Regions from separate parts of the Caballeronia sp. LZ035 genome, predicted to be linked through region 1. Evidence: predicted binding sites of a transcription regulator. Region 1 holds the regulator's gene; each other region holds the start of a gene.
What was found. The regulator LexA, encoded in region 1, represses DNA repair genes until DNA is damaged. The targets are predictions, from matches to a motif close to ACTGTATNNNNATACAGT.
Positions count from the first base shown of each region.

Region 1 (5,936 bases):
TGGCGGGCAGCGCGCTTGAAAGCGGTGTGAGATTGTCCACCGTGGCTTGCGTTTGTTTCCGGCGCGCGGCTTTTGCCTTGGCGCTGGATTGATCGAAGGTATTCATGAGCGTGTGCGGTTCAGTCCACCATCTCGCGGCCGGTAAGGCGCAAGAACACATCTTCCAGATTCGCCGGACGATGCAGATAACGCACGCCGGCGCGGCCGCGTACGAGCGCATGCACGGGTTGCGGGTCATCGACGTAGCAGAACAGCGTCTCGCCGCTGACTTCCATGCGTGCGACGAGCGGTTCCAGTTCGGCGGCGAGGGCTTTTGGATCCGGTCCGTAGATCTCGATCACGTCCGAGCCGATCACCGATTCGATCAGTTCGCCCGGCCTGCCTTCGGCGATCTTGCGGCCTTCCTCGATCACGCACAGGCGGTTGCACAGACGCTCCGCTTCTTCCATGAAATGCGTGGTGAGCAGGATGGTCTTGCCGCGCGCGAGCAGGGAGCGCAGCCGTTCCCAGATCAAATGGCGCGCTTGCGGATCGAGGCCGGTGGTCGGCTCGTCCATCACGAGCACGTCGGGGTCGTTGACGAGTGCGCGCGCGAGCGTGAGGCGCCGCTTCATGCCGCCCGACAGTTCGCCGACACGCGCATCGGCCTTGCTCTCTAGCCGCGCGAATTCGAGCAGCGACGGCACGAGCGCGTCCATGCGCGCACCCTTCAGGCCGAAGTAGCGGCCGAACACGACGAGGTTTTCGCGGACGGTGAAATCGGGATCGAGATTGTCGAACTGCGGCACCACGCCCACACGCTCGCGAGCGAAGCGGGCACGCGCCGGAACGGGCTCGCCGAAGAGCCGTATCGAGCCGCTGTCCGGCGACGTGATGCCGAGCAGCATCTTGAGCGTCGTCGTCTTGCCGGCGCCGTTCGGGCCGAGCAGGCCGAAGCACTCGCCGGGACGCACGTCGAACGAAAGGCCGTCCACGACGGTGCGTGTGCCGTAGTGCTTCCTGACGTCACTGAACTCGATGGCGGGTGTGCCGGCACGCGCTGGCTGCTGCAATGTTTGATCAGTCATGCAATCGTGTTGCGGGAAAAATCGATGGGAAATCCAGCGGGCTAGTGTAATCCAATGCACCAGCGTGGCGCTCGGCGTGCCGTGGCAAGCGGCAAGGCCGTTTCGAAACCGTGCGTGCGTTGCGTGGTTTGTTCCGCCTGTATCGTTCGAGGCTTGTCTGGCAGGAATGTTGCACGGCTGGCACGACGCCAGCTTGCGTATACGGCGTACGCGTCCGGTTAGCGTTTTCCACCGTTGTGACGCTCTGAGCGACACACGATGATGAAGATGTGACACCACGGGAAATCGCATTGCCTTCACGTGCCCCATTCCGATCCGGAACGCCGGCGCGCAGGGCAACTCCGGCCAGGGAGGTCAAGATGGATAGCTATCGAAAAATCCTGCTGTGCTATGACGGCTCCAGAGAGGGTCGCAAGGCGCTGCGTCAGGGCGCGAATCTCGCGCTCGACCTGAAGGCGGAAACGCACATTCTGGCTGTCGTCGACATGCGATCGAGCATCGCACAGAGCGCCGGGCTGCTGACCGACATGGCCTGCGGCCGCTTCGAGGACGCCGCGCGCGACATCCTCCAGGAAGGCGTGGACTGGTTGCGCGAACGCGGCCTGGCGGCGCAGGGACATTTCGCGTTCGGTCATCCGATCGATGAAATCGCGGCGCTCGCCGATCAGCTGAACGTGGATCTGGTGGTCGTCGGGCATCGCTGCCGCAATGGACTCGCGCGCTGGTGGATGGGCGCGGGGAACACGCCGCTGCTCGACCGCGTGAAGTGCAGCATTCTGGTCGCCGTGTGTCAGGCGGGGGAATCGACCGAGGCGGAAGAAGACGCTGCCATGGCGGCCCGGCCCGCCAAGGCCGAAGCGGGCGCCTGAACGACGCTTCAGCCGTCCAGGTTCACCGCGACGAGCTTCCACGATACGAGGCCATCGCGGTGAAAAATGGCTGAGTAGCGGGCGTCGCCTGCGCCGTGCTGATAGGTCACGACGAAAGTGTTCAAGCCTTGATAGCCCGCTGTCGTGGCGGGCGGTTGGGGCGCCGCATCGGGCGCTGGGGCATTGTTGCCCGAAGCCGGCGCTCCCGATGAAACCGGCGGCTCGTTCGTTCCGGCCGGCGGCGGACGTTCGCCGGGTGTGCCGCGCGGCGGGATGCCGTTGAGAATGGCCGCGACACCGTCAGGCGTGGCGTAGGTATCCACCAGCGGACCGACCACCGCCGCGCCGATCATCGCCCCGATGATCGCCAGCGGATTGCCGCTCTTCTGAATGTCCACGCGCCGCGTGAGCAGGGCGGCAACCTGCTCCTTGAGGCTCGCGCGCAGCGCGGGGTAATCGACATATTGGTTGACCGTCTGCGCGTCGCGCGCATCGGCCGCGCGCTTGAGGCGATTCAATGCGATATACGGCGATGCGTAGAGATATCCCAGCAGTCCGATGACGATCAGGACGACGAGCGTGGTCAGGGTGAAGCGGGTAGTGCGGGACATGCGACGGAAGGGCCTCGTGCGGAACGTGAATTCCGATTGACCGCGCATGCGCCCGATAAATCCCGCGAACCGGAATTCAACGTCTGCCGAACCCCGCTTATGCGAGGATTCCGCCCGCCAGTCCGGCGCTTTCCTCGGCGATGCAGCGGTCGAGCATGCGCGACACTTCGTCGATCTTGCCGACCAGGATTACGCGGGATTGTCCACGATAAACGCGCACCGGCGCGCGTTCCGCCGCTTCCGCGTGCACGGTGCTGTTCAGCGACACCCGCGCAAAAGCAGGTTGACGCGACGGCAGTGCGGGCATGTCCGTCTCGAAGAGATCCGGCGTGGTTTCGGCGCGCGGCATGCCGCACGAAATCAGCGTGCGCAGATGACGCAGACGGCCGAATTGGCGGAAGGGCAACAAGCGGGCGAAACGTTCCATGGTGACTCTCCAGACGATAGGGCGCACAGCGGCGCGCCGTGAACGGTGGCCGTCATGCTGGTTTTTCGGTTGAACGCCCGAGTGAGCGTCGCTGCGGTTGGTGAGGTGATATTCCGCTTTGTCCAGGACATTTCTTGTCTCTTTGGGACAAGCGGGACATCAAAATTCCGAATCTTTTCCGAGTCTTGGCCTCATTGATCTCACCAACGCTTATGCGGGGACGTCAGAATTCGCCGGAACGAATCAGGCCGACCGCAATGCCTTCGAGCGCGAACTCGCCGCTGCCGGAGCGCACGAAAATGTTCTCGTAGTCCGGATTCTCGGCGATCAGCTCGACGCCATCGCGATGACGCTTCCAGCGCTTCACCGTCACGTCGTCGCCCAGACGCGCGACGACGATTTGCCCGTCCTTTGCTTCGGTGCGCTTCTGCACGGCGAGCAGGTCGCCGTCGAGAATGCCCGCGTCGCGCATGGACAGCCCGCGCACCTTCAGCAAGTAGTCCGGCTTGCTCGAAAACAGCGCCGGGTCACACGCGTAGTGCTGCGAGATGTGCTCCTGCGCGAGGATGGGACTACCGGCCGCAACCCGGCCGACGAGCGGCAGCGAGAGCTGCATGATGCTCGCATGCGGGAGCGTGAACTGATGCGGCATGTCTTCCAGCCGCTCGATGCGCGTTGCCTCGGCGAGCAGGCGAATGCCGCGCGACGAGCCCGCCGCGAGTTCGATCACGCCCTTGCGTGCGAGCGCCCTGAGATGTTCCTCGGCCGAATTGGCCGAACTGAAGCCGAGTTCGGCGGCGATCTCGGCGCGTGTGGGCGGGAAGCCCGTACGCTCGATCGCGCGCTGGATCAGCTCGAACACCTGCTGCTGCCGCGCGGTGAGTTTGGATGTCTTGTTCACTGGCTCGGACCCCTGGGGCACTGTATGGATGGACAGGTGACTGTATTTTTATACAGTATTCCGCGCTTTTCAAGCTTTACTTTAAGTTCGGCCTTGCAGGCCCCCGATACGCTCGATGCGCGGCCGGAGTGCCTTTCTACGCACAGGAATAAGCTTCTTAGCAGTTTTACGTATAAAAAAGTGAGAAACGATTATTTCTAATCATATAGACGCCTAGTTAGACTGATTCCGTCAATTCGATAAGACGGAGAACGGGGAATGCAAAGCTTGAAATGGGGATTGGGCCGGGGCGCGCGACGCCTGCTTGCGGCGGCGGCACTGACGGCTGCGGGCATCGGCATGGCGGCGTCAGCGAGCGCGGAGACATCGTTCTTGAACGTGTCCTACGATCCGACGCGCGAGCTCTATCAGGACTTCAATCAGGCCTTCGCGAAGAAGTGGAAGGCCGAGACGGGCGAGACCGTCACCTTCAAGCAGTCGCACGGCGGCTCCGGCGGTCAGGCCCGTGCGGTCCTCGACGGTCTGCAGGCCGACGTCGTTACCCTTGCGCTGGCGTATGACATCGACGCCCTGGCGAGCAAGGGGCTCGTCAACGCGGACTGGCAAAAGCGTCTGCCGGACAACGCCTCGCCGTACACCTCGACCATCGTGTTCCTGGTGCGCAAGGGCAATCCGAAGCACATCAAGGACTGGGACGATCTGGCGAAGCCGGGCGTGTCGATCGTCACGCCGAATCCGAAGACCTCGGGCGGCGCGCGCTGGAACTACCTTGCCGCGTGGGCGTATGCGCAGCACAAGCCGGGCGGCAACGAGCAGAGCGCGAAGGACTTCGTGACGAAGCTCTACAAGAACGCGGGCGTGCTCGATTCCGGCGCGCGCGGCGCAACGACGAGCTTCGTGCAGCGCGGCCAGGGCGACGTGCTGATCGCGTGGGAGAACGAGGCGTTCCTGTCGCTGAAGGAGTTCGGTCCGGAGAAGTTCGAGATCGTGGTGCCGTCGGTGAGCATCCTGGCGGAGCCGCCGGTCGCGGTGGTGGACAAGGTCGTCGACAAGCACGGCACGCGCAAGCTCGCCGAGGCGTATCTCAAGTATCTGTATAGCGACGAAGGCCAGCAGATCGCCGCGCGCAACTTCTATCGGCCGCGTTCGAAGACCGTGCCGGCCGACCTCACGAAGCAGTTTCCGAAGCTGAAGCTCTACACCATCGACGACACGTTCGGCGGCTGGGCCAAGGCGCAGAAGACGCACTTTGCCGATGGCGGCGTGTTCGACTCGATCTACCAGCCGCAGTAAGGACAGGTCACGACGACGCGGCGCACCCATGACGCCGCGCGTCGTTCAGGCAGTACCCCGGCAGTACGCGCCTCCCCCGGCGCAAAAGGAAGACTCAAGGATGACGACCTTCACATTCAGGAAACCGAGCGCGTTGCCCGGTTTCGGCCTGACCCTCGGCATCACGCTGGCTTATCTGAGCCTCGTGGTGCTGATTCCGCTTGCGGCCACCTTCGCGAAGACCGCGACGCTCGACTGGGCCCAGTTCGTCCGCGCGGTGACCTCGCCGCGCGTGCTGGCCTCGTACCGGCTGACGTTCAGCGCGGCCCTCGGCGGCGCGCTCATCAACGCCGTGTTCGGCTTTCTCGTCGCGTGGGTGCTGGTGCGCTACACGTTCCCGTTCAAGCGCATCGTCGATGCGATGGTCGACCTGCCGTTCGCGCTGCCCACGTCGGTCGCGGGCATCTCGCTCGCCGCGGTCTATGCGAGCAACGGCTGGGTGGGCCAGTATCTCGCGCCGCTCGGCATCAAGGTCGCGTTTACGCCGCTCGGCGTGCTGGTCGCGCTGACGTTCATCGGCCTGCCGTTCGTCGTGCGCACGGTGCAGCCGGTGCTGGAGGACTTCGAGCGCGAGCAGGAAGAAGCCGCCGCATGCCTTGGCGCGTCGCGCTGGCTGACGTTCCGCCGGGTGGTGCTGCCGTCGCTGTTGCCCGCCTTGCTGACGGGCTTCGCGCTGGCGTTCGCGCGTGCGCTCGGCGAATACGGCTCGGTCATTTTCATCGCCGGCAA
Region 1 covers NZ_JARUXS010000001.1:1,710,470-1,716,405, forward strand. The annotation lists gene QCE88_RS08075 (ABC transporter permease) at 1-106, opposite strand, end outside; gene nodI (nodulation factor ABC transporter ATP-binding protein NodI) at 120-1,067, opposite strand; gene QCE88_RS08085 (universal stress protein) at 1,427-1,936, shown strand; gene QCE88_RS08090 (DUF2939 domain-containing protein) at 1,945-2,547, opposite strand; gene QCE88_RS08095 (hypothetical protein) at 2,645-2,974, opposite strand; gene lexA (transcriptional repressor LexA) at 3,198-3,875, opposite strand; gene QCE88_RS08105 (sulfate ABC transporter substrate-binding protein) at 4,134-5,168, shown strand; gene cysT (sulfate ABC transporter permease subunit CysT) at 5,269-5,936, shown strand, end outside.

Region 2 (5,936 bases), on a different contig from region 1:
CGCCGCGTTGGTCGGAGACGATATCGAGCGTGCGCCGAATAGCCGAGAGCATGCCGAGCGCGAGCACGTCGATTTTCAGAAGGCCCAGCGCTTCAAGGTCGTCTTTGTCCCATTGAATGGCGCTGCGGTCGGCCATCGCCGCGTTCTCAACCGGCACGAGGCGCGTAAGCTTGCCGCGGCTGATAACAAAGCCCCCCGAGTGCTGCGAGAGGTGTCTTGGGAAGTTGAGAATCTGCGCGGCCAGCTTCGCCCACATCGTGATGAGGGGGTTCTGCGGGTCAAGCCCAGACTCCTCGAAGCGGCGCAGCAGGTCCTGTGAGTGATCGAACCATTGATGGCTCTTCGCGACCTTGTCTACGATCTGCGGATCAATGCCGAGCGCCTTGCCGGTTTCGCGCAACGCGCCGCGAGGCCGGTATGTGGACACCGCTGCCGCGATCGCTGCGCGATCCCGTCCGTATTTGCGATAGATGTATTGGATGACCTCTTCACGCCGCTGATGCTCGAAGTCGACGTCGATATCAGGCGGCTCGCCGCGTTCCTTGCTGATAAATCGCTCGAACAACATGTTGCCGCGCGAAGGATCGACTTCAGTCACGCCCAGGCAGTAACAGACCGCGCTGTTCGCAGCCGACCCGCGTCCCTGACACAGGATGTGCTGGCTACGTGCGAAACGCACGATGTCATAGACCGTGAGAAAGTACGCTTCATAGCGCATCTCGCCGATCAACTGTAATTCGTATTCGATTTGCTTTTGCACGTCATGCGGAATGCCCGCAGGAAAGCGTTTATGCGCGCCGATGTAGGTTTCCTGCCGCAAATACGCTTCGTGCGTAAAACCCTCCGGTACGAGCTCGTCGGGATATTCGTAGCGCAGTTCGTCCAACGAGAACGTGCAGCGCTCGAAGATGTTGAGCGTTTGAGCCACTGCATGAGCTGGATATAAGTTGCTGATCCGCAGGCGTGAGCGAAGGTGTTGCTCCGCGTTGGGCGCGAGATCGTAACCGCACTCGGCAACGGGTTTGCCGACGCGGATCGCCGTCATCGTGTCTTGCAGCGGTTTGCGGGAGCGCACATGCATGACCACATTTCCCAGCGCGACCACCGGCACCCGATGTTGCTCCGCGACGTACTCGACGCTGCCGCGGTGAATGTCATCCATCGCGCGTTGATGCAGGATCAAGCCGACCCAGCCGCGCGACGGAAACGTCTCGTTGAGCCATTCAACCTGCGCGGAGAGTGCCTCTTCTTTTGCCGGAAAATCCGGCACGAGGATCGCCAGACAATCGGGCATGCCCCGCAAGTGGGCGTATTCCTTGTCGGGCTTCGACAGATCGTGCGGCGTGAGCAAGTACGTGCCTTTTTCAGCGCGCATGCGCCCGAGCGTGATCAGCTCGGACAGGTTGCCGTAGCCGTTACGGTTCTGTGCGAGCAGGATAAGGCCGAATGCCGGACGCTTGTCGGCGTGGACGAGTCGAAAGTAGGAGCCAATGATGAGCGGCAGCTTTTCTTCCTTGGCCTGCACGTGCGCGCGCACGACGCCGGCGAGTGAACACTCATCGGTGATCGCAAGGCCCGAATAGCCGAGTTGCGACGCACGCAGCACGAGCTCTTCGCCGTGCGATGCGCCATGGAGAAACGAGAAGTTCGTGAACGCGAAAAGCTCCGCGTAGTCAGGAAGCGTTGACGAAAAGAGATCCACGGCAACACCACCGATTATCCAAACAGCCCGTGAAGGAACCAGCGGACTTCTTCCGTCTTCACGCTCGGTCGTTCACGGTAGATCCAGTAGCAGCTTTTATCCGCGGCCTCGGCGACATAGTAGTCGCGCGACACCAGTTCACCGTCGTGCCACCCGGCCTCAATGCGCTCGCCCGTCGAGACGAGTTTTAGCGGGGATCCGTAGAACGGTCGGTGATGCTTGATCATTAGCCGCACGGGCGCGTCAAGCAGCCACGTCGGCCGTGGAAGTTCGGCCGGAGGAGGGCACGCTTTCGTTGCAGCTTGCACTGGGACCCACTGATTCGCGTGTTCGGGGCGATGGTCCGAAGTCGGTGCAGGCCGCAAGACGTTCTCGGCGCCAAGCCGCGCGACCAGCAGTTCGAGCAAGCGATTGTGATCTTGAGCTGATCCGCCGGGCTCAGGGAACAGCGAGTCGCTCGGCGGCTCTGCCGGCTCCACTTTCGATGCTGTCAGACGCAGGGCAATAACGGCTGCCTCAAGTTCAATGCGCCCGAGCCGTTCCTTCAAAAGACGAACGAGATGCTCTTCCTGCCATGTCGGCTCGGCAAGCGCAATATCGATCGTCGTCGGCTCGATCGCCTGACGGCCGCGTTCGTGTTCGAGCGTGATCGTCGCCTGCGTGAGCGCGAGCTGCTGCGCGCTCAGCCAACCGCACAACTGCACGATCAGCCGTCGTGCGGAAAATAGGACGGCTTCGGCGTGCTCGACGCGATCAGGCAACTCGGTGCGCGCGCTGAACGACGGCGGCAGCTCCAGCCACTCGTAGAGTTCCGGTGACAGGCCATAGGCGCGGTCAAGCGAATCCAGTAAATCCACACCGCACCTCTTTTTAAGTCCTGCCCGTGGCAGGCGGCGAACATCGTTGAGCACTTGGCAACCAAGGCCGTTGAACCATTCCCCAAAAGACCGAACTTCGGGGACCACCATGAAAGGAAGCTCCCCGAGACTGCGTTCAAGCGAGGCCATTTTGAGTACCCGCCGGCGGCCGCGTTTGGCGAGAAGCCACGCGCCTTGGCCCGTAGGCGCGACGCTCATGCGGGCGGTCAAGCCGATCGTGTTGACTGTCTCTCGGATCTGCCGGCAAACGTGTCGGATGCCGCCGAACAGACGCAGACTTGCGGTCACGTCCACGACAATCGTTTCCTCTTCCCGCACCGCTACCTGAGGCGAAAAGCGCAGCAGCGCGAAGGCGACTTCGCGTTGCACATCAAGCTCGCGCGTGGGGCTGCGGTCAAACATCAACGCATCCACCGCGAGCGTCGTGACGCCACCGCGCTTCATGCCTACCATTACTCCGGCCTCTCTTGCCACCTGATCAAGCACAATGACCTTGTCACGTTCGAGCACGACACAGCCGTGTTCAGCCCGAGGCGAGTACCTCGGCCGAAACACCTCCAGCGAGAGCCGGGGCAGGAAGATGGCGACGAACACGGCCATGAGGGCTAAGCAGAATCGGTGAAGGTTGAAGGTGGATGGAGAGTTGGTCGGTGCGCGTGGGTCCTCGTCTCTTGATCACGTCGACGACGATTCCGCCATTGGCCGGCCGTACACCGAGCCGTAACGTCGCAGGCGATGAATCCTGGGCGGCGGCAAGCGGTCGGACCAGAATCAGCAGGGTTTCTGTTGCTTGTGCCGCCAGATGCAAACGCCGCAGTGCTTCAGACCGGATATGCTGCTGCCACAAGAGCAGTGCACCGCAACTTCGTGCGTTCAGCACACGCTCGGCGCACCACAGGGCGTCCGCTGTCTTGGGTGCGCGCAACATCATGAGCTTGTCCAGCGGCACGCCCAGATAGGCGAACGCCAAGCTGTTCGGTATGTGCGGCGCCTGTAGCAGGGCGACCGGCCGCTTGCTTGAGGCGACGAGTGCAGGGTTGAGCAAGCGCATCTCCCCGATGCCTGGCTGTTGCACCAGTAATTCCACCAGCGCGCCAACCGGCCAACCGCCGCCGGGCAGTTCCGCAGACAGCGCAGCGTAGCCGGTGTCGATTGTTTTGCCATAGGCACGTGCGAGCTGAGACCCACGCCAAAGCGCCGGGTGAATCGACTCGATGTGTTTAGGCAAAGCGGCCATGATCGGTAATAGCGGGGCGTGAAACCACTGTATAAATGTACAGTATCGAGTGTAGCGCAAAACTCGATGCGATGATCTGCACCTTTTTATGTTGCCGCGGAAACTTGACCCGAATGCTCGCTCCGAGACGCCGACGTTCGAGGTCGTCGACCTCGTCGCCAAGCCGTGCGAGACGTCTAGCGACGTGACGATTGATGAGGCTGTTGCCTATGCAAATGTCGGCGAGCCTTATTTGCAAGAGAATGACCAACCCGTGGGGGCAGGGTCGCCCGACGAGTTCAAACCATTGTCGAGCTAACGACAATGTGGGACCGCCACTACTACGCCTGATGGAATCGATCGCGCGGCGGAGCGGAGTTGCCTGCAGCGCGGCGTCGATCTAGGTCGTTGAAAGTGCGTAAGCCGACCGCACTTGCGTACAAGCGGGCAGTCGGAACGGCTGATTTTGCGAGGGGGCGAACGGAGCCGACGAGGGCGACTAGTATGTTAAGAACACACGAGGAGCGCAATGGATCTACCCGATATTGACGAGCTGAATGGCGCGCGGGCCGACCTCTTGTGCTTTCTGGTGGCAACGCTTGCTGCCTCGCATGCGCTGACACAGGAGTGGCGGGTGGATCACGTCGTGGATAGCTGCCGCATTTGGCTTAAGCGAAACCTCGTTACGATGAGCTGGCCGGAGCGCGTGCGCATCGGACAATTGGCCCTCAACATTGCCCGCCGTGATTTGAAGAGCGCAGGGATCGCCCTTCGTCAATCCGATGTGCCAGTGCTCTTCACTGGCGACATGGGGTTAAACCATGCGAGCACGGTGGTCCAGAAGATGATGAAGCTGTGCCGCGAAGCAACCGGCACGGCAACATAGACAAACTAGGCGAACAGCTGAACCTTACAGGAGGCGGCAGTGTGCTACTCGGCGCAGATCCAAGCGGACTATCGACGCTATGTGAAGATGTTTGGCGCACAGATGGATATCCGCGAGTTCGCGCGCCTGTTCTGGGAACGCGCCGAAGGCAGCAAGGCCAAGATCCCGAAAGCGATGGAGGACGCCTTTCTTCATCCAGATAACGACGACGAACGCCAGATCAAGGAATTCATCGATCGTTTCAACACCGGGCAGGCGAACACACTCGAACAGGATCTTTTCAAGCAGCGCACCCGCCTCGCCGATGCCGAACGTGCGTTACAGATAAAGGTCACGAAAGCGGCGACAGAAAGCCGCCGTATCGCCACCGATAAGATCGATTCCGCTCTTCGTCGGCTCGACGACCTGCGGCGCACAACACCCAAGGATCGCGACTTCCGAATCTTTCCTGGACACTATGCGCCGGTGCTGATCATCGAAGACGGACAGTACGTGGTGAAGCCGATGCGCTATCAATGTCGTATCGCGGGCAAGCCTGAGAACTATGATCGGCGCTTCCCCGGCACGTATAACGCCCGTCGGGATAATCTTGAAGGGTTCTGGAAGCCGTGTTTTGGCCATACGCACGGCATCATGCTGGTCGACGTGTTCTATGAAAACGTCAGCAAGGCCAAGATGGAAGGCACGCTCCTGGAATCGCATGAGCAGGACGAAAATGTTGTCCTGGAATTCCGTCCGAACAACGGCCAGTTGATGCACGTCGCCTGCCTTTGGTCGCGATGGACTGCGCCTGGGGAGCCTGATTTACTCTCCTTCGCCGCGATCACAGATGAACCGCCGCCTGAGGTCGAAGCGGCCGGCCATGACCGTTGTATCGTCCCAATCAAGGCGGAAAACATCGAGGCATGGTTGAGCCCGGGCAGATCCGATCTCGAAGCGATGTATGCCATTCTCGATGATCGCGACCGGCCATATTATGAGCACCGTCTCGCTGCGTGAAGGCTTTTGTCGCATCGCAGCTGGTCAGCTATCAACGGACGACGAGGAGGAGCGCATGACCCAACTGACCACCGCGCTGGCGCTACGTGCTGCGATCAACGTGTTGCGAGATTCTGCTGAATCACGCCGAATGCCGAGCGGAGAGGCGCTTGATGACGCATGTGCGCGCCTTCATGCTGAAGCGGCTGAAGTACTGGAAGACGCCCTCCCGGCACTTCGCGAGCATGAATAGTTGATCTCGTCGCATGCGAAAGC
Region 2 covers NZ_JARUXS010000013.1:14,001-19,936, reverse strand. The annotation lists partial or broken gene QCE88_RS41475 (error-prone DNA polymerase) at 1-1,702, opposite strand, end outside; gene QCE88_RS41470 (DNA polymerase Y family protein) at 1,717-3,180, opposite strand; gene imuA (translesion DNA synthesis-associated protein ImuA) at 3,104-3,817, opposite strand; gene QCE88_RS41460 (hypothetical protein) at 4,326-4,682, shown strand; gene QCE88_RS41455 (SOS response-associated peptidase family protein) at 4,722-5,681, shown strand; gene QCE88_RS41450 (hypothetical protein) at 5,737-5,913, shown strand.
Region 2: imuA (translesion DNA synthesis-associated protein ImuA) is a predicted target of LexA. The motif match lies at 3,844-3,861, and genes of this name have one in related genera.

Region 3 (5,936 bases), on a different contig from region 1:
TGCCGCGACTGATCACAAAGCCGCCCGAATGCTGCGACAGATGGCGAGGGACATTGAGGATCTGCGCCGCCAGATTGGCCCACATGGTAATAAGCGGATTGGCAGGATCGAGGCCGGACTCTTCGAAGCGACGCAGCAGATCCTGGGAGTGATCGAACCACTGATGGCTCTTTGCGACCTTGTCGACGATCTGTGGATCAATGCCGAGCGCCTTGCCGGTTTCCCGAAGTGCGCCCCTCGGACGATAGGTCGAGACCGCCGCGGCGATGGCCGCGCGATCGCGCCCGTACTTCCGGTAAATGTACTGGATCACCTCTTCACGCCGTTGGTGTTCGAAGTCGACATCAATGTCGGGCGGCTCACCGCGCTCCTTGCTGATGAAGCGCTCGAACAGCATGTTGCCGCGTGAGGGATCGACTTCGGTGACGCCTAGGCAGTAACACACCGCGCTGTTCGCCGCCGATCCGCGACCCTGACAGAGGATGTGATGGCTGCGTGCGAAGCGCACGATGTCATAGACGGTCAGGAAATACGCTTCATAGCGAAGCTCGCGAATGAGCTGCAGCTCATGCTCGATCTGTTGCTGCACGTTGTGTGGGACACCGGCAGGGAAGCGCCGGTGTGCGCCGATATAGGTCTCTTGCCGAAGATAGGCCTCATGTGTGTAGCCTTCGGGGACCAGTTCGTCCGGATACTCGTAGCGCAATTCGTCCAGCGAGAAATTGCAGCGCGCGAGCACCCTCAACGTTTCGGCAATCGCATGCGGCGGATACAGGTTCGCGAGCCGTAGGCGAGAACGCAAATGCTGCTCGGCATTGGGCGCCAGCTCATACCCGCACTCGGCCACGGGTTTGCCGACGCGAATCGCGGTCATGGTGTCTTGCAGGGGTTTTCTCGAGCGCACGTGCATCACGACATTGCCGGTGGCCACGACCGGAATTCCGGCTCGCAACGCCACCTGTTCAACGATGCCGCGATGGATGTCGTCCATCGCGCGCTGATGCAGCGTGAGCCCGATCCGCGCACGAGCCGGGAAGGTCTGGCGCAGCCAGTCGACTTGCGCCGTCAGCGTCTCTTCATTCGCCGGGAAGTCCGGCACCAGGATGGCGAGGCAGTTGGGAACGCCCTTCAAATGCGCGTACTTCGGTTCCGGCCGCGTGAGATCGTCGGGTGTCAGCAGGTAGCTGCCTTTGGCCGCCCGCATGCGCGCAAGCGTAATGAGCTCGCACAGGTTGCCGTAACCTTCACGGTTTTGGGCGAGCAAGATCAGGCCAAACGCGGGGCGAAATGGGGGACCAGCAGCAGGACCAGTAGCGGGGCGGTTTTTGGGACCGCTATCCGCACCCTGATTCGCATGAACCAGACGAAAGTACGAGCCGATAATCAGCGGCAGCTTCTCTTCCTTGGCCTGAACATGCGCGCGCACCACGCCCGCGACCGAACACTCGTCGGTGATGGCCAGTCCCGCGTAACCGAGTTGCGACGCGCGCAGCACCAGCTCCTCTCCGTGCGAGGCGCCTTGCAGGAACGAAAAGTTTTACTAAACGCGAAAAGCTCCGCGTAGTCGGGCAGGGCCGATGAGGGAAAGTCCACAATGCCACCTGCTTATCCGCTTAGCCGAACAACCCGTGCAGGAACCAGCGCGTTTCCTCGGTCTTGACGCTCGGCCGTTCGCGGTAGATCCAGTAGCAGCTTTTATCCTCCGCTTCCGCGACAAAATAATCGCGCGTCACCAGCGCCCCGTCATGCCATCCGGCCTCGATCCGTTCGCCGGTCGAGACGAGCTTGAGCGGCGAACCGTAAAACGGACGATGCTTCTTGACCATCAACCGTAACGGCGCATGCAGCAGCCACGTCGGTCGCGGGAGATCATCAGGCGCAGGGAGGGTCTTCGAGGGGCTCTGCACGGGCACCCACTGATTGGCGTGTTCCGGGCGATGATCAGGCGCGGGCGCTGGCCGCAGCACATTTTCGGCGCCCAGACGTGCCGCCAAGAGCTCTAGCAGCCGGTTATGGTCTTGCGCTGACCCACCTGGTTCGGGGAACAGCGAATCGCTGGGCGGCTCGGCCGCTCGCACTTCCGAGGCCGTGAGCCGCACGGCGATGACCGCGGCTTCGAGCTCCGTGCGCCCGAGTCGCTCCTTCAAGAGACGAACGAGGTGCTCTTCATGCCAGGTTGGCTCAGCGAGTGCGATCTCAATGAGCGTCGGTTCGATGGCCTGGCGTCCGCGTTCATGCTCGAGCGTGATCGTGGCATGCGTGAGCGCCAGCTGCTGAGCCGCGAGCCACCCGCAGAGCTGCACGACGAGTCGCCGCGCGGAAAAGAGGATGGCTTCGGCATGCTCAACGCGATCAGGCAGTTCAACGCGTGCGCTGAAGGTCGGCGGCAGTTCGAGCCATTCGTGCAGTTCAGGTGCCAGGCCATAGGCCCGGTCCAGGGAATCGAGTAGGTCCACGCCACATCTCTTCTTTAAACCTGCACGGGGCAGGCGTTGGATATCACTCAGGACGCGGCAGCCCAGTCCGTTGAACCAGTCGGCGAAGGGGCGCAGCTCCGGCACCACCATGAAGGGCAAGACGCCCAGGTAGCGTTCGAGCGAACGCATCTTGAGCACGCGCCGGTGGCCGGGCTTGGCGAGGAGCCACGCACCACGGCCGGTGGGCGCGACGCTCATGCGCGCGGTGACGCCGATGGTCTTGACGACGTCCCTGATGTCCCTGCACACACGCAGGATGCCGCCGAAGAGGCGCAAGCTCGCGGTGACGTCGACGACAACGGTTTCCTCTTCGCACACGGCCACCTGCGGCGAGAAGCGCAGCAGCGCGATCGCCACCTCGCGCTGCATCTCGTGTTCGCGCGCGGCGCTCCGGTCGAACATCACCGCTTCGGGCGCGAGCGTCGTGACCCCGCCGCGCTTCATCCCCACTCGCACGCCCGCGTCCCTCGCCAGCGCATCGAGCACGATGACTTTGTCGCGCTCGAGCACCACGCACCCGTGCTCAGACAGAGGCGACCACCTCGGTCTGAACACCTCCAGCGAAAGCCGGGACAAGTGAATGGCGACGAACACGGCCATGGGGACTCAGCAAGATCGGCGACGGTTGTAGGGTGACGGTCAATGGCTCAGTTCGGTTGGGACCGCGCCGTTTAATCACGTCGACTGCGATCCCGCCCTCTGCCGGTCGCACGCCAAGCCGTAAGGTCGCCGGCGACGCATCCTGGGCGCTGGCAAGCGGACGCACCAGGATCAGCAACGTCTCGGTCGCCTGAGCGGCCAGATGCAAGCGCCGCAACGCCTCGGAGCGGATGTGCTGCTGCCAGAACAGCAGCGCACCGCAACTTCCGGCCTGCAGCACACGCTCCGCGCACCACAAGGCGTCCGCCGTTTTCGACGCACGCAGCCACATCAGCTTGTCCAGCGGCACGCCAAGGTACGAGAACGCCAGCGCATTCGGCACATGCGGCGCCTGCAGCAGCACGACGGGCCGCCGAGCGCGTTGAGCCTGCTGACCCTGCTGAGCTACTCGCGCGAGCGCCGGGCGCATCAGACGCATTTCCCCGATGCCGGGCTGCTGAACCAGTAATTCCACGAGCGCACCCAGCGGCCAGCCGCCGCCGGGCAACTCCGCCGACAACGCCGCGTAGCCGGTGTCGACGGTCTTACCGTAGGCACGCGCCAACTGCGATCCGCGCCAGAGGCTTGGGTGAATCGACTCGACATGTTTGGGCAGGGCTGCCATTTTGCATAAGTACTGTATGTATGTACAGTACTTTACATCGAAATCCGCAACGCGGTATTGCGCCCTTTTTTGTCGCGGCTGGCATCTCGGGCGACTATCCTGCTTGGTTACTGCGGGGAATACGGAACGGCGCCGGCAGCGCGGTCGGTAACCAATCCTTGGGCGTTGCCCAAGCCGGGCGCCCAAGACGAAGTCAGGTTGATTCCGGCGCCGGCGCCCACAATTATTTTTCAGGCGGGGCATTGAGCGCCCGGCGGTAGATTTCCCCCGTCGGTCCACTCTGAAAGCGAATTGCTGAGGGCTCGAGCGGCGCGCTCTTGCGAACAGTCTGTGGGGTTTTATGAACAAGATCGGTAGTTGCATTTCACATGGATTGGGGACCGGCCATGCCCCACGCCGCGGACGGTCCCCTACCTCCGAAAGTTAGAGAATGTCGATAGGTTCCAAGCACCAGGTACGAAGTAAAGGACGAAACGAGACGACGTATGGCCGGATCTGATAGCAACGAAGTGTTGGATGTGTCGGACGCGCGCGCGGAGCTGCTGTGCTTCCTGGTCGCGACCGTGGCAGCCTCCCATTCGCTCACCTACGAGTGGCGAGTCGATCATCTCGTAGAGAGTTGCCGCATCTGGCTTCGACGCAATCGCCTTTGGATGGATTGGCTCGAGCGCGTGCGCCTCGGCCAGCTGGCGCTCAAGATCGCACAACGCGACCTGAAGGGCGCCGGCATCGCGGTGCGCCAGTCGAATGTCCAGGCGCTCTTCACGGGCGACATGCAACTGAACTATTCGTGCACCGTCATCAAGAAGATGCTGGCGCTGTGCAAAGAGGCGCTCTGACGTCCTGGGCACGACTCCTTGGAGCGCCGCTATCACGACAAGAGGGGAACCCAATACATGTGTTACTCCGCGCAAATCCAGGCTGACTATCGCCGCTACGTGAAGATGTTCGGCGCACAGATGGACATCCGCGAATTCGCGCGACTGTTCTGGGAGCGCGCCGAGGGCAGCAAGGCAAAAATCCCCAAGGCGATGGAAGACGCCTTCCGCGAGCCTCAAACCGATGACGAGCGTCAGATCAAGACCTTCATTGATCGATACAACGCGGAACAGGCGACCAAGGTCGAGCAGGAGCTTTTCAAGCAGCGAACGCGGCTGGCCGATGCTGAACGCACGCTGCAGACAAAAACGACCAAAGCGGCGACCGAAAGCAAGCGCATCGCAACCGACAAGATCGATGCGGCGTTACGGCGCTTGGCCGACTTCGGTCGAACTGAACAAGAGCCCCGTGACTCACGCATCTTTCCCGGCTACTATGCGCCCGTGCTCGTGGTCGAAGACGGGCAGTATGTCGTCAAGCCGATGCGCTACCAGTGTCGCATCGCGGGGAAGCCTGCGAACTATGATGTTAAGTACCCCGGAACATATAACGCGCGGCGCGATAGTCTGGAAAAGTTCTGGAAGCCGTGTTTCGGCTACACACACGGATTGCTGCTCGTTGACGTCTTTTACGAGAACGTCGCGAGAGCAAAGTGCGAGAACACGTTATTCGAGACGCATGACGGACCGCAGGCACCCGGCGAAAAAGTCGTCCTGGAGTTTCGCCCCAACAGCGGTCAGTTGCTGATGGTGGCGTGTCTCTGGTCGAAGTGGACGGCTCCCGGTCAGCCGGATCTCCTCTCGTTTGCCGCCATCACCGATGAACCACCTGCTGAGGTGGAAGCAGCAGGCCACGACCGCTGCATCGTCCCAATCAAGCGAGAAAACGTCGACGTCTGGCTAAATCCGCAGGCGTCCGACCTTGCAGCACTCGACGCGATTCTCGAGGACCGAGACCGGCCTTACTACGAGCATCGACTTGCCGCGTAGATCGTGGACAACGGGAGCCGCTTGCCGGTGGCTGCTCGGAACGCGCCTTGCTTCGCTGTCGTTGTTCTTTACTGAGGAGGTGCAACGATGCCAGGCGACAACTCGTATAAGCCCGGTGAGATCGTCAAGCTGTCCGGCATCTATTCCGTCGTTCATGACGATGGCAAGGATACGTTCGAAGTCACGTGTGTCGAGGGCGAACATTTTCCTCCGACGAGAAGCGGCAAAGGTGCCCACTTTGAGCTCAAATACGCGGCGACGCACTCCCACAAGCACGGTGAACTGAAGGGCACCGAGGCGCGTGGGTGACATGGCTAAGGTGATTGC
Region 3 covers NZ_JARUXS010000006.1:27,418-33,353, reverse strand. The annotation lists gene QCE88_RS39665 (error-prone DNA polymerase) at 1-1,495, opposite strand, end outside; gene QCE88_RS39660 (DNA polymerase Y family protein) at 1,614-3,077, opposite strand; gene imuA (translesion DNA synthesis-associated protein ImuA) at 3,001-3,741, opposite strand; gene QCE88_RS39650 (hypothetical protein) at 4,227-4,580, shown strand; gene QCE88_RS39645 (SOS response-associated peptidase family protein) at 4,638-5,609, shown strand; gene QCE88_RS39640 (hypothetical protein) at 5,697-5,918, shown strand.
Region 3: imuA (translesion DNA synthesis-associated protein ImuA) is a predicted target of LexA. The motif match lies at 3,753-3,770, and genes of this name have one in related genera.